2 regions of the Colwellia sp. E150_009 genome follow, and region 2 is predicted to be linked to the other one. Evidence: predicted binding sites of a transcription regulator. Region 2 holds the regulator's gene; the other holds the start of a gene.
The links. Region 2 encodes MetJ, which represses methionine synthesis genes. Its sites were predicted from a motif close to TAGACGTCTAGACGTCTA; they were not measured.
Positions count from the first base shown of each region.

Region 1: the regulator MetJ is predicted to act here: its motif matches at 2,889-2,906, upstream of serA (phosphoglycerate dehydrogenase).

Region 1 is NZ_JBHFOM010000038.1:30,336-38,690, forward strand. It holds gene ACE1OF_RS15015 (fumarylacetoacetate hydrolase family protein) at 1-774, shown strand, start outside; gene maiA (maleylacetoacetate isomerase) at 804-1,442, shown strand; gene serA (phosphoglycerate dehydrogenase) at 1,563-2,813, opposite strand; gene rpiA (ribose-5-phosphate isomerase RpiA) at 3,023-3,679, opposite strand; gene ACE1OF_RS15035 (5-formyltetrahydrofolate cyclo-ligase) at 3,864-4,448, opposite strand; gene dmeF (CDF family Co(II)/Ni(II) efflux transporter DmeF) at 4,664-5,602, opposite strand; gene ACE1OF_RS15045 (metal/formaldehyde-sensitive transcriptional repressor) at 5,735-6,010, shown strand; gene ACE1OF_RS15050 (peptide MFS transporter) at 6,051-7,490, opposite strand; gene ACE1OF_RS15055 (SLBB domain-containing protein) at 7,924-8,355, shown strand, end outside.
Region 2 is NZ_JBHFOM010000019.1:4,615-12,969, forward strand. It holds gene metF (methylenetetrahydrofolate reductase) at 1-707, opposite strand, end outside; gene metL (bifunctional aspartate kinase/homoserine dehydrogenase II) at 707-3,145, opposite strand; gene metB (cystathionine gamma-synthase) at 3,194-4,363, opposite strand; gene metJ (met regulon transcriptional regulator MetJ) at 4,618-4,947, shown strand; gene hemE (uroporphyrinogen decarboxylase) at 5,034-6,101, opposite strand; gene ACE1OF_RS10145 (acyl-CoA thioesterase) at 6,733-7,209, shown strand; gene ACE1OF_RS10150 (S1/P1 nuclease) at 7,222-8,118, shown strand; gene ACE1OF_RS10155 (OsmC family protein) at 8,190-8,355, opposite strand, start outside.

The DNA.
Region 1 (8,355 bases), on a different contig from region 2:
TGCGAATCACCTTTGCCTAGAGCTTATCAATGGGCAGATGGTAGTGCCTATGTAAACCATGTTGAACTAGTGCGCAAAGCTCGAAATGCAGAAATGCCAGAAACATTTTGGACAGATCCTTTAATGTACCAAGGTGGGTCTGATGCATTTATTGGTCCTCGTGATGATATTTATGTCGCTTGTGAAAGTTATGGTATTGATTTTGAGTCAGAAGTTGCCGTAGTGACTGATGACGTACCGATGGGGGTTTCAGCTGAACAAGCGGTGGAACATATTAAATTACTGATGTTAGTTAATGATGTTTCTTTACGTAATTTAATACCTGGAGAATTAGCAAAAGGATTTGGCTTTTTTAGCGCTAAGCCATCAAGTGCTTTTTCTCCAGTTGCTATCACACCTGATGAATTAGGTACTGCTTGGGATGGCGCTAAATTGCACTTACCGCTCACTACACATTTTAACCATACGTTATTTGGCCAACCAAGTTGTGGTGTCGATATGACGTTTGACTTTCCAACTATTGTTGCACATGCAGCAAAAACACGCCCATTATCAGCGGGTTGTATTGTTGGATCTGGTACTATTTCAAATTATGACCGTTCAGCTGGTTCAAGCTGTTTAGCAGAAAAACGCATGCTAGAAACGATAGCAGAGGGTAAACCTAGCACTGAGTTCATGAAATTTGGTGATCATGTTCGCATTGAAATGTTTGACGATAATGGTAATAGCATCTTTGGGGCTATTGACCAAAAAGTTGTTGAATACAAGGCTTAAAAGATCCATTGTAAAGCGTGGAGAATACTATGAAACTTTATGGATATTGGCGATCAACTGCTGCTTATCGGGTACGAATAGCATTACACTTAAAAGGCATTGTATTTGAGTCTATTCCTGTACATTTAGTGAGGAATGGTGGGGAACAACATAATAATAATTATGCGACCGTCAACCCGAATCAATTAGTGCCTACCTTGGTTGATGGTGATTTTTCTCTACATCAATCTTTAGCGATAATCGATTATTTAGAATCAAGCCAGCAGGGGTTATCATTATATCCCGATTGTAGTAAAGCAAAGGCGAAAGTTCAGGCATTGTCACTAGATATTGCCTGTGAAATTCATCCTTTAAATAATTTGCGTGTTCAACAATATCTTGCGGCAGAGTTAAAAATAACGAATGAAGCAAAAACCCACTGGATAAATCATTGGATGCAAATAGGTTTTAATGCCATTGAAAAACAATTAGTGCGAACCGCTGGGTGTTATTGTTTTAAAGATCAAATAACGGTTGCAGATATATGCTTAGTTGCGCAGGTTTACAATGCAAAGCGCTTCAATGTAGATATGAGTTGTTATCCCTATATTAATCGCGTTGTTGATAACTGTAATAAACTTGAAGCTTTTCAACTTGCTTTACCTGAAAATCAGCCCGATGTGGAATAATACTTTATATAGTATTATGTAATTAAATAGAAAAGTGTATAGAAATGAAAACGAGTTTCGAGAACAGTTAACTATTCGCTAATTGATTTCGTCACTCGCTTTTATATGAGTCAAAAGAAATTAATGCAATACTCTCGCTTTAATTGTTCCATCTATCGCTTTTAATGCTTTTAATGCTTGAGCACTATCAGAAGATTCAATATCAATAACTACATAACCAATTTGTGAATCAGTTTGTAAATATTGTGCTGCAATATTGATATTATTTTTTGCAAAAGCTTGGTTGATGCTGGTGAGCACACCAGGTTGATTACGGTGAATATGTAATAATCGGCTAGTTCCCGTTTCTCCTGGTAATCTATGCTCAGGTAACGAAACTTCTGGGAAATTAACAGCAGATAAACTTGAACCATTATCTGAGTATTTAGCCAATTTACTTGCTACTTCTAAACCAATATTTTCTTGTGCTTCTTTTGTACTACCGCCAATGTGTGGAGTCAAAATAACATTATCAAACTCACGTAATGGAGAGACAAACTCTTCCTGATTGCCTTTAGGCTCAACAGGGAATACATCAATTGCCGCACCTGCTACTTTCTTATCTGACAAGGCTTGTGCAAGGTCATCAATATCGACAACAGTGCCTCGAGAAGCATTAATAAAAATAGCACCTGTTTTCATTGCTGCAAATTGTTCAGCACCAAACATATCTTTTGTTTGTGGTGTTTCAGGGACATGTAAACTAACCACATCAGATTCAGCTAGCAGCGCATCTAAAGAAGGGGCTTGGCTAGCATTACCTAAAGGTAGTTTTGTTTCTATATCATAAAAGCGAACACGCATACCCAACGTTTCTGCTAAAATGCCAAGTTGAGTACCAATGTGTCCGTAACCAATAATACCTAAGGTTTTACCTCGGGCTTCAAATGAACCTGCCGCTGATTTTAACCATACACCGCGATGTGCTTTTGCACTTTTTTCTGGAATACCACGTAACAACAATAGTGTTTCGCCTAATACTAATTCAGCAACAGAACGTGTATTAGAAAATGGGGCATTAAATACAGGAATACCAAGTTTTTGAGCTGCTTTGATATCAACTTGGTTTGTGCCAATACAAAAACAACCAATGGCAACTAATTTTTTAGCATGGCTTAATACTTCTTCTGTTAATTGAGTGCGCGAGCGAAGACCGATAAAGTGTACATCAGCTATTTTTTCAATCAAATCATCGTTAGAAAGTGATGTTTTAATATACTCAATATTTGTATAACCTTTTGCTTCTAGTTCATCAAGCGCACTTTGATGGACCCCTTCAAGTAAAAGAATTTTGATCTTGTTTTTTGCTAATGAATTTTTGTTTGTTGTCATGTGAATGGCTTCGCTTATTTAAGTTGGTATTATATTGTTAATAAAAATTTAAGTTAAATAAAAGTCAGCTAAATAGAAACGTTTAGATGGCTAGATATCTATAATTGAGATAAAGATACCATATAGTGTATAAACTCTAAAGCAAATATTTAGCTTAAAAGACTAAATATTTGCTTTTTTACATGGTTATGTATTTATTAATAAAATTTTTATTGGATAACGTTTACGCCGTTGTCACCAGCAAGTATCAGTATATCGGCGCCTCTATTAGCAAATAAGCCATTAGTTACTACACCAACAATAGCGTTAATATCGGCTTCTAGCTTTTTAGGATTAATTATAGATAAGTTATGTACATCCAGAATAACGTTACCGTTATCGGTGATAACGCCTTGTCGATATTCAGGGTCACCACCAAGTTTAACTAACTCTCTTGCAACGTAGCTTCGGGCCATAGGGATTACTTCAACGGGCAGAGGGAAACTACCGAGTATTTCTACTTGTTTCGAATCATCTGCGATACAAATAAACTGTTTAGCCACTGCTGCAACGATTTTTTCGCGGGTAAGAGCAGCTCCACCGCCCTTGATCATGCTCATGTGTTTGGTAATTTCATCAGCACCATCCACATAAATGTCTAATACATCAACATTGTTAAGATCAAATACTTCAATACCATGTGCTTTGAGGCGTTTGCTAGATTCATCAGAACTTGACACGGCACCAACAATATTATGCTTAATTGTTGCTAAAGCATCAATAAAGTAATTTACTGTTGAGCCTGTACCAACACCCACAATGGTGTCATTTTTAATAAATTCTAAGGCTTTTATTGCCGCAGCTTTTTTCATTTCATCTTGAGTCATTATTATGCCTTGTAGAAGAGATAAGTTACCAGTATCAGAATGGCGTAGATTATAGCACTGTGCATAGAGATAAGTAACGAGTTATCGGAGGAAGTGAATATTGACGAGTGCATAGTTTTTTACATGAAAAAAACATTTTGATTTTTTCAAATCTGCTTGCTACTTATCCTGAACTTCATAAGTGTTAAGTTACATGAAACATATATCGTTTTGATGGAGTGGTTATTTCAGGCAATGGAATATCCCAATGTTCAACTGGAATTTTGTCTACTTGTTGGCAATCATGTGCAATACCAAGTGGATAAATAGGATGCTGTTGCCAATTTGCTAACGTTCTATCATAAAATCCGCCGCCCATACCTAATCTAGCGCCAGCTGAATCAAAAGCAACTAAGGGAGTACATAACACATCAAGCTGCGCTAAAGGACATACTTTGGTTACATCTAGGGTAGGTTCATCAATTCCATAAATGTTCTTGACCATATTTGTGTTTCTTTCAAATAAAAGAAATAGTAAATGGCCAGAGCAAAAGGGGTGTAAAACAGGTAAATAAACACGTTTGTTTTGTTGCCAACACCATTCAATAAAAGGCATGAGGTTAAGTTCACCATCATTAGCTAAATAAAGTGCAATAGTTTGTGCTGATTTTATTTTAGGGTGAGTAGACAAATGTTGAGCAAGATGTTTGCTTGCCTGTTGTTGCTCTTCTATAGAAAGTGTTTGCCGTCGTGATCTGATCAGGTTTCTTAGGGCTGCTCTTGAGTTCATATAATTGGCCTGTTTCGTTTTGAACTATGTCAACTATTTAATGGAGAGCAGTAGCTTTTGCTCTTGGATTTTTTACGCTTAAGTTTAGGGCTTTTAATTCTAAACTTAAACGTGATTTCATTGTATATTAATCTGTATTCATCGACGAGTGGCTTTCCTGCATAACACCGTTTTGTTGATTTAATTATCACAACAACTGAGTTGTTCCATGAGTATCAGCTTTCTTGTAACTTATTTTTAGTATGTTCTATTTCAATTGATATGTGCGAGAGGTTGGGTAATAAATTTTTTAATATATGTTTATATTCTTTTGCTTTTAGAGGTTCATTTGATGTTACCTTGAGAATAGCGGCTTGATGTGCTGCTGCTATTTTCCAAATGTGGAGATCATTTATCACAGTATTTTTTTCATTTAAGGCTTTAGATATTTTATGTAATGTTGATTGTTTTACTGATTTATCTAACAATATGTCACTTGATTCTTTGATAAGTCCATAAGACCATTTAGAAATTACTATAGCACCTACAATACCCATGAGAGGATCCATCCAAGTTAGTCCATAATACTTACCTAATAATAGTGCTACAATGGCAAGGAGTGAGGTGAGGGTGTCAGCTAACACATGAAAATATGCTGCTTTCATATTATGATCGTGATGTCCATGGTCATGATGCTCATGGGCATGCTCTTCATGATGATGGTCGTCGTGTAGAATAAAAACTGATGCAAAATTTACAATCAAGCCGATGATAGCAACAACGATAGCTTCGTTAAAATGAATAGCCTGTGGTTCTAATAATCGTTGGCCAGATTCAATAATCATCATCAATGCGACGATTGCTAATGCAATTGCACTAGCAAAACCACCTAACGAATTGACTTTACCAGTACCAAAACTAAAATCCTTATTGTTTGCATGCTTTTTAGCATATGAATAAGCAAAAATAGTAATGAGAAATGCTGCTGAATGGGTTCCCATATGCCATCCGTCAGCAAGAAGCGCCATTGAACCAGACCAAGTACCCGCACTAATTTCAAGTACCATGATGACTGTTGTTAACCAAAAAACTATTTTTACTTTGTTTTCATGGTGTTTACTATCAATACCAAAATCATGAGAATGCTCCCATTGAATACTGTTATTATTTTTCATTGCATCTCCTAAACTGTATTAATATTATTAAATATTCAAGTATTTTAAGGTGGTTTGGGGATTAAGTGGTATCTGCTTATTTACTGTAATATACTATACCCCAGTACCCTATGTTTCATCAAGGTGATAAATATGTCGCATATCATTGCAAGTAAAGCAAAACTCCTTAGTCGTATTAGGCGAATTAAAGGTCAGTCAGTTGCCATAGAGTCAGCCTTAGAGGGAGAACCTGATTGTATGGCTGTCTTACAGCAAGTAGCAGCAATTAAGGGGGCTGTAAATGGATTAATGAAAGAAGTATTAGAAGGGCATTTGAGAGAGCATTTAGGAGGTGAAGATTTGACCAAAGAAGAAAGAAAAGAAGAGGTTGAGCAGGTTATTTCTGTTTTAAAAAGCTATTTAAAATAAAGAAAGAGTGCTGTTGTATTTTACAGCACTCTTATATGTATTAATTATGAGTTTCAGAAATCCCTTCATGTGCACCAGTAACACCAATTTCTTCTTCTAATCTTTCTTCAATATTGGCTGCATGGCTACCTTCAGCACCGTGCATCCATGCGACTAGTTTGCCTGCTGATAAGAAAATAATGACGCCTGTAATTAAAGCGGCTGCACCAACGCCCATAAAAATATTAGCAGCATTATCTACCATCTCTTGTCCTTCACCAACAAATGAACCAATAAAACCCGCTAATTTATTTGAAAGTGCAGTAAATAAGAACCAAATTCCCATTAACACAGATGTAAATTTAAGTGGTGCTAATTTAGTCACCATAGACAAGCCGATAGGCGATAAACATAACTCACCCAATGTATGGAAAAGGTAAGCAAATACTAAAAACAGCATACTTACTTTAACAGTAACATCTCCACCTTGAACCATTGTTGCCCAAAACATTACAAAAAAACCTAAAGCAAGAAATAACATAGCTAAAGCAAACTTTTTAGGTGATGTTGGTTCTTTAGAGCCCATTTTTACCCATACAGAAGCAACTACAGGAGCAAGTAATATAATGAACATGGCATTTAACGACTGAAAAGAAGAGGCCGCAATCTCAAAACCAAACATAGTACGGTCAGTAAAATCAGATGCATAGATGGTAAATAAGCCACCCGCTTGTTCAAATCCTGCCCAGAAAATAACAGAAAACATACTCATAATAAGTATTACTTTCATTCTATCAATATCTTTAGAAGTAAGCGGTGCGTGTGCTTGTTGTGTTCCTTTACTTCGTTTAGCTGAAGGCTGAATACCAATATCACCCAAATATTTATTTGCTAAAGTAAGCTGTAAGATTAAACCAATAATCATACCGCAACCAGCTAAAATGAAGCCATAATGCCAGTTAACTTGTTCCCCTAAAACACCGACAGTAATTGGTGCTAGAAATGCACCTAAATTAATACCCATATAAAAAATAGTGAATGCACCATCACGACGGTGATCGCCTTCTTCATATAGATCACCCACTAAACTTGAAACATTGGCTTTAAATAAACCGTTACCAATAATTATTAAGGTTAAGCCAATATAGAATACGGTTTCCTCCATGCCGACAATCATTGATTTAGGAATACCTAAAGTAAAATAACCCAAGGAGAAAATTAACCCGCCAAAAATAATTGCTTTGCGTTGACCAATAAAATTATCTGCGAGCCAGCCACCTAAAACAGGGGTTAAATAGACAGCCATAGTAAACGTACCGTATAAGCTTAAAGCTTCTGCAGGAGTCCAGCCAAATCCTCCATCTTGAACACTGGCTACTAAATAAAGCACTAAAAGGGCACGCATGCCGTAGTAACCGAAACGTTCCCACATTTCAGTACCAAACAATAGAAAAAGCCCTTTAGGGTGACCAAAAAGAGTTCCTGTATTAGGTTGAGTCATAAAATTTTCCTAATTTTCATTATTATATTAAGTATAGATATTTGCGTTAGTAAACACTTCAGCAATAATTTACGTAAAGGTAAATAAATAGTAAATAAAATGTATACAGTGTGCTTTTATACCTGTGCTTTAGTTCAAAGGCAAGTTTCAGTTACTCACAAAGTATAAGTGAGTTTATGTTATGTAGCGAAATCTTTCCTCTTGAGTATTAAAATATGATTACTAATTTATTTTATATAAGCTTATTTCTTTTTTCATTTTATATGGAAGATGTTCAATAAATACCTAAGCTATTTCTAAATAAGAGGATATATAATGTAGCAATCGTCTTTTAATGCTTTATTTTGAAGTTGTTAGACAGTATATATACTGTTAAACTTTCACGTTGTTATTTTAGGCGTTATAAACGCATAATAGGAATTTCCTTGCACTAATGATCCCCTTTATCAAAAAAAATATATTTATTTTATTTACTCTCGTTTCAGTTGTTTTTATTGCCTCTGTTTCTATGGAAGTAACTGCTCAAGTTAGCCAAGCTCAAATTGATCAATTTCAAAAATTACCTGTAGCCCAACAGCAGGCATTGGCCAAAAGCATGGGGATTGATTTAACGCAAATTAAGGGGCAAATATCGAGTGTTACTTCTGAACAGCCAGAACAAAATACCAATAACATAAATTATCCGCGAGGGACTCAATTTGATAGCCAAGGAAATCAAATTATAGAAAGAGAGCAACCTGAAGATGATGAAGATTTTGATGAAGTAAAAGAATTAACTCCGTTTGGCTATGATGTTTTTGCTAATGCACCGCAAACGTTTGCTCCGACAATGGATATTGCTATCCCCACTGATTATATGGTGGCG
Region 2 (8,355 bases):
GGCATCCAACTAGGTACATGAACATTGGTTAAACCAGCAAAACGCTCCAGCATTTTATAGTTAGTTACCGGTAAAATTCCTGGAATAATTTCAACATCTATACCAACAGTTACACAGCGGTCTCTAAATCGTAAATAAGATTCAATATCAAAGAAAAATTGGCTGATGGCACGATTAGCGCCCGCATCAATTTTACGTTTCAAGTTAAGTAAATCAAACTGTGGGTTAGGCGCTTCAGGGTGCCCTTCTGGGTAAGCAGCTACCGAAATATCAAAGTCTGCCACGTCACGTAATAGTTCAACCAAATCTGAAGCATACATAGAAGGTTTTTCATCACTATTAGGCAGATCGCCCCGTAATGCAACAATATGGCGTACACCACTTGCCCAATAATCTTTGGCTATTTGTACTAACTCTTCGCGGTTTGCATCAATACACGTTAAATGTGGCGCAGCAAGTAAAGCAGTATCTTGTTGAATACGCTTAATTATGTCATGTGTTCTATCGCGGGTTCCAGAGCCTGCACCATAGGTTACCGAGACAAAGTTAGGCTTTAACGGCGCTAAGCGCTCTATTGAATTCCACAGTGTTGTTTCCATTTCTGGCGTGTTAGGTGGAAAAAATTCAAATGATACCTGCACGTCTTTGCTGATTTCACTTAGACTTCGATTTAATGCTTCCACTTGTCTTGCATGGCTGTAACTCATTAGTTTATCCCCTTTATTTTAACTTGGTTGTGCTTGTGAGCTAATTGCTGACAAATGTTCACTAGATCTGAATGTAGCCCGCCCGCAGTAACATCTCGTCCTGCGCCAGGACCACGTATAATTAATGGGTTTTCTTGATACCAATAGCTGCTAATTTGAAAAATATTGTCACAAGGTGTCAAATTGGCAAATGCATCACCATTTGGCAATACTTCTAAACTAACCTTAGCTTGAATCTTGCCTAAGTTATTAACATTTAAGCGCGCAACATAACGTATACAACATGCTTGTCTGTTGGCACTTGCTAAAGCTGTGGCAAAGTAATCATCTAATTCATTGGCTCTTGCCAAAAATTCATCTTTACTCACGTTCTGCAATGGCTCGGGCACTAAATTAATGCACTCAATATCGTCCAACGATAATTCAAAGCCTGCCATGCGCGCTAAAATAAGTAATTTACGTTGTACATCACGACCCGATAAATCTTCACGTGGATCTGGTTCGGTAATACCTTGTTTTAGGGCACTTAAGAGTAACGTAGAAAAAGCAACTGAACCGTCATATGTTTCAAATAGCCAAGATAATGTTCCTGAAAAAATTCCTGCAATCGCAGTAATGGTATCACCACTATTATTAAGATCAGCTATGGCATAATTTATCGGTAAACCTGCACCAACAGTCGTATTACCCAACCACAAACTCTGATGTTTGTCCGCGGTATTTACTAACTGATTGTAATATTCAGTTGTGGACGATGCGGCCCACTTATTGGCACCAATAACATGAATTCCTTGTTTGAAAAAGTCTTGATAAAGTAAGCTAAACTCTTCACTTGGCGTAATATCAACAACAATTAAATCATCATAAGGATGGTTACTTAACCACGACAACAATTGCTCATAATCATACGGTTGGGCATCTTGTTTAAATAATGTTAACGCCTGATTGACATCAATACCGTCATTATTAATCAAGGCTTTTTTCGATGAAAGCAAACCCACCAAATATATATTTTCTAAGGCATAAATACGATTTAATTGCGCGGGTAATAATTCAATAAAGCGTTCGCCAATATTACCTAACCCAGCAATTACCAAGCCAATATGACGCGAGTCTTTAACAATATCATGGTGCACATTATTCAATAACTCAGTGCTACATGGCTCGGATAAAAGAGCAATAACACTGTGATTATTGTTACTGTTTACTATACACAATGGCTGCGCACTTTTTAATGAACGTTTAAAACGAGCCTTAACATCACCCCGCTGTGCAACGTTATAACCAACAGCAGCAATAATGGCAATAGGTTTAAAAGTTACCTCTACATCATGACTAGCTAGCCATTGACTCAGATCCTTTTGCTGTGATTGATTTATAACAACAAAGCCTTGTTCAATATCAGCACAAATAGGAAAAAACTCGTTCAAAACTCGGTCCGCTTTATCTCCAAGAAAACTAGCTGATTGCGCTAATATAAGATCATTCAAATACGTAACTGACAGTTCTTGTTTGGCAATATGGCCAAATTTACCAATTTCAGTACCCGATACTTTCGCATCAAAGCTACTCGCTACATGCAAATGACAATGATGAGACAAGCTTTCGTTAACTAATGGGGTTAATGTTTTTGAATGTAACACAGGGTTACCAAGTCGACCCAATTCTTTAGCTACACCATTAGGTAAGCGATGTAGTTTTCTCGCATTAGGAACAACACGAGGGTCTGCGCTATAGATCCCATCAACGTCTGTCCACAAGGTAACATTAAAAGCGCCCACTAATGACGCCATAATGGTAGCAGAATAATCACTACCATTGCGGCCCAAAGTACAGGTTTTTCCTCGAGAATCTTGACTTATATAACCAGTAATTACCGCTAATTTTCCAAACTGTAAATGTGTTTTAAGCTGGGCACTACTTAACGCATGATCAACTGTGCAAGATTGTTCGTTATCAATCACCAAAAAATCGCGAGCGTCAATGGCGTTACTGGGGCAAATTTTTTCGTTAAGTAAAGCTGAGAGTAACCGAGCTGACCATAGCTCACCAAACGCTAAAATATCATTTCTGTGTTGAACAAAATCACTAGATAACCATTGCGTTAACTGAACGATGTCTTTTAATAACAGCTGTGTTAATTGCTTTGCGTTATTTTTGTTTAATATTTCACTAATTAGGGTTGATTGCTGCGCCTGTAATTCAGCTAAAGACTCGTTAAAATCTCCCTCTTCCGCGAGATTAAGCAGCGTAAATAAATAATCCGTGGTTTTGCCATTAGCAGAAACAACAACAATATCATTTAACTGACAATTTTGACGAATTATCTCCAAAACACGTTCAATACATTGTGCATTAGCTAACGAGCTACCGCCAAACTTATGAACATTGATAGCATGCTTTTCTAATTTATTTTTTGGTGTCTGTAATTCTGTCATTTTTTATTCTATAAAATAGTAGTAGTGGTAGCTTAGCTAAAAATAAACCTAGCAAATTTGACTTTGTTCTAAGCCGTAAGCTAAATCTGCTAAAATGTCATTAATGTCTTCAATACCTACGGAAACTCTTATTAATGACTCGCTGATGCCCGCTTCAAGTCGCGCACTTTCTTCCATACCCGCATGAGTCATAGTTGATGGGTGACAAATTAAACTTTCTACACCACCGAGAGACTGCGCCAAGGTAAATAGTGTTAAATTAGCAAATAGCTTTTTCACTGATTCAACACCACCTTTAATATCAAAGCTTAACATAGCACCAAAACCTGCTTGTTGTTTTTTGGCAATATCATGGTCAGGGTGTTCTTTTAGACCCGGGTAATATAACGCGTCAATTGCCGGATGATCTTTTAAAAACTCAGCCACTTGTGCTGCATTTTGTTGATGTTGTTTAATGCGCACAGGTAAAGTTTTCAAACCACGTAAAGCTAAGAAACTATCAAAAGCACTGCCTGTAATACCAATGCAATTTGCCCACCACGCTAATTCTTCACCTAATGACTGCTCTTTGGCTACTAAAACACCCCCAACAATATCGCTGTGACCATTAATGTATTTAGTGGTGGAATGAAAAACTATATCTGCGCCTAAAGTTAATGGCTGCTGTATAGCTGGAGATAAAAAGGTATTATCAACAGCCACTAACGCGCCAACATCATGGCAAAGTTTCGTTACTTCTTCTATATCTACCAAACGTAATAAAGGATTACTTGGGCTTTCTAATAAGACTAACTTAGGTTTTTTTGCTAATGCTTTTGTTAACGCATCTTGATCATTTTGATCAACTATAACGAGTTTAAATTGATCACGCTTTGCTAAGTGAGTGAATAGGCGGAAACTCCCACCGTAACAATCATGTGGAATAACAACTAAATCATCAGCTGATAACAGCTGACAAAGCAGCAATACTGACGACATTCCCGTGCTAGTAACCACACCAACACTTCCTTGTTCTAAATCAGCAATAGCTTGGCCAAATAATGCGCGTGTTGGATTACCTGTACGAGAATAATCAAACTCTCGTTTGTCATTAAATCCTTTCAATGAGAAAGTGCTAGATAAATGTATAGGAGCAACAACAGCACCATGATGCGTATCAGTATTAATACCAGCGCGCACTGCCGATGTGGTAATATTAGTGATCTTAGCAGTTGACATTTTTATTCCTTTTTCTCATTAACAAACGTATTAAATTTATTTGGATGTTTGGACGTCTATAACTCTAAACACTTTAGCTATTTAGGTCAAGATTTTTTAGACATCTAAACTTCTACTTGACTGATTTTCTGCAACCAGTAGAATTGCATTATAAAGAATTAAAAATTATATGCTGGTCAATTTATTTTCATAATCAAAAAGTAATCGTCAGTAATGAAATCAATTTAAACAACAATAGTAACAGAGGAATTTACATGGCTCAGTGGAATGACGAATATATTAATCCCTATGCCGAGCATGGTAAGAAAAGTGAGCAAGTAAAAAAAATTACAGTCTCAATTCCTTTACGTGTATTGAAAGTATTAACCGATGAACGTACTAGACGCCAAGTAAATAATTTACGCCATGCAACTAATAGTGAATTGTTGTGCGAAGCCTTTTTACATGCATTTACTGGCCAACCTTTACCTGATGATGAGGATTTGGCTAAAGATAATGATGAAAAATTACCTGCTAGTGTCCGCCGCATATTAGAAGAAAAAGGTATTACTGATTTTAGTGCCTATGATATAGACGAAGACTAACAACAAATAGTGAATATATAAAAAGTAGCAAGTGTACATTAACTCGCTACTTTTTTACGCGTAAATTATACTAATTCTAGTAAATTTTATTTGTGGTATGGTTTACTTAAGCGATGTACAGACTCAATAAAATGCCCTGCATGTTCAGGATTCACATCAGGATGAATACCATGACCTAAGTTGAATACGTGCCCTGTACCACCGTGACCAAAACCTGCCAATATTTTTTCCACTTCTTGTTCAATTCGCGGTAATGGTGCATATAACATAGAAGGGTCCATATTACCTTGTAATGCCACTTTATCACCAACGCGGGCTTTGGCATTATCAATATCAATAGTCCAATCAAGCCCAACCGCATCACAACCAGTTGCAGCAATATCTTCTAACCACATACCACCATTTTTAGTAAACAATGTAACAGGTACCTGTCTACCATCATTATGCCTTGTTAAGCCATCAACAATTTTGTGCATATATTGTAGAGAAAATTCTTTATAATCACGTGGTGATAATACGCCACCCCAAGTATCAAAAACCATCACCGATTGTGCGCCAGCAGCAATTTGTGCATTTAAATATGAAATAACTGAATCAGCTAATTTATCAAGTAATAAATGTAGAGTTTGTGGCTCTGCAAACATCATTTTTTTTACTTTTGTAAAACTTTTTGAGCTACCGCCTTCAACCATATAGGTTGCAAGCGTCCAAGGACTACCAGAAAAACCAATTAATGGTACACTGCCATTAAGCTCTTTTTTAATAGTACGAACTGCGTTCATAACATATTGTAATTCAACTTCAGGGTCAGGCATGCCAATTTTATCTACATCAGCTTTACAGGTAATAGGTCGTTCAAATTTCGGCCCCTCCCCTGTTTCAAAATATAAACCTAACCCCATCGCATCAGGAATCGTTAATATATCGCTAAATAAAATGGCTGCATCAAGCGGAAAACGACGTAGTGGCTGAATAGTCACTTCACAGGCTAGGTCAGCATCACGACATACTGACATAAAGTCACCTGCATCTTTACGTACTGCACGATATTCAGGTAAATAGCGGCCAGCTTGTCTCATCATCCAAACTGGGGTGTAATCTACTGGCTGTTTTAACAACGCACGTAAATAGTTATCATTTTTTAATTCGGTCACCAATAAATCCTCTCGTTCACTCATCGTCTACTTGTGCTCATTTTCAATTACTAACATAACAAGCAGTTTATGGCGCATATTCTAACACTGGCAGTATTATGAATCCATGCGCCAAATCAATTCCTTTATATTCATGATAAAGACCCTAACATAAAAAAAAGATTTCTATTTTGTTACATTTTGTTTGATATTGTCAATTTATGTAACAATCAGTTACTTAGCTAGAATTAAAGTTAAAATAAACCAACTACGAAGAAAATCGTCGAGTTTATACTCTATTAAAGTTGTTGCAGTGGTGAAATTGCTTTGCTATAAAATACCTGCGAAACAAAGAAGCACTGATTAATAATAAAAATACTTCTGCATATAAATAATAAGAATCTTGATTAACAAGACCATAAAGCGAGCATTTCAGGCCTTTCTCTTTGAGAAAGGCTTTTTTATTTTCAATAACAAAAAATAATCAGCAAAGATCAACTGACCCTATATAAACAAGACAAGAATCGCTCAGCTCTACGTCTGTTATTTCCCCCTGACTGAGAAATAACATAATGGGCTTAGTAGAAATATTTGCTAATCATCAATTAACCATATAAATTCCCTTTAATATAACACTTCAAGAGAACTTACAATGAATACCCCACAACGTGACATAACTTTACGATTTTTAGCTGAACCACAAGATGTTAATTTTGGCGGCAAAGTTCACGGAGGTGCCGTAATGAAGTGGATAGACTTAGCCGCTTATGCCTGTGCCGCAGGTTGGAGTGGTCGTTATTGTGTAACCGCCTATGCAGGTGGCATTCGTTTTGTTGCACCTATTCATGTTGGTAGCTTAGTAGAAGTAGAGGCGAAGGTGATCTACACGGGAAGCTCATCAATGCATATTGCCTTAGAGGTTAATGCATGTGATCCTAAATCATTAAACCGTCGAATAACGACTCACTGTATAGTAATAATGGTGGCAGTGGATCAAAACGGTCAACCTGAGCGTATTCCTAAATGGGTTCCTGAAACAGAAGAAGACAAAAGACAACATGATAGTGCTTTAAAATTAATGGAAATGCGCAAACAAATTGGCGAAGAAATGCAAATTTTTGTTGAATAAAAGGAGTTATTAATGATGGTGAAATACATAGCTATTACTGTATTTTTTATTATTGTTTCCGTGTGCAAGCCAAGTTATGCCATGGGTAAACTAGGCCATCAAATAGTTTGTCAATTAGCCTTTGAACACCTATCAAGCGTGAATCAAGATAAAATCACGCATCTACTTAATGCTATTCCTGCACAACACCAACATTTAATTAATCATTTTAATTATAAAAAAAAGGATAAACCAATAACATTCGATAATGCTTGTACTTGGGCTGATGCAATTAAACGTATAGAAGAATACAGGCCCTACAGCGCATGGCATTATTTAAATGTGCCGCGTTCAAACACACATATTAGTGTGAATGAGTGTAGCAACAACTGTTTACCTCAAGCGATATTAACGCATCAAAAACGCTTGGTAAAACCAGAAAAAGCTGAGTCAAACAGAGAGAGGGAATGGCAAAAAATACAATCATTACTGTTTTTAGGTCATTGGCTCGGTGACATCCACCAACCTTTGCACATTAGCTTTGCTGATGACAAGGGAGGCAATAAAATTAAATTTTCGCATTACGATACGAAATGTGGCAATTTACATTGGTATTGGGATGAATGTATTTTTTATAAAGAAAAAAATAGCAAAAGAAAATGGTTAGAATTGCTACGTTCAAAATGGAAGCAGTCCTCTCAACCAAGTTGGCAAGCTAAACAAGTGTGGCAATGGGCTAATGAATCATTCCAAATAACAACACAACCTAGCTTCAACTATTGTCAGTTAACCAGTGAGAATCGTTGTGAAAAACCTAAAGGTAATATTAAATTGCCCAAACATTATTTAGATGAATTTCAACCGATAATGGAGCAAAGACTATTACAAGCCGCACAACGGTTAACCAAAGTATTAGAAGCATCTTTATAGCTTCCAAATGTCCCGTGCACATTCGAGTTGGCCGACACTTAATATGTCGGCTACACCCCTCAATCAAGTTTTTAGAGAATAATCTCTGTAATTATTTGAGTTTTCACTGAATTAGCAATGAAACATTGTTCATGCGATTGATGGTGCATTTTTTCTAGCTGTTCCAATGTCGGTTTTTTATCACCCGCAAATTGCACATGTGGTTTAAGGGTCACTTTAGTCATGGATATTTTACCG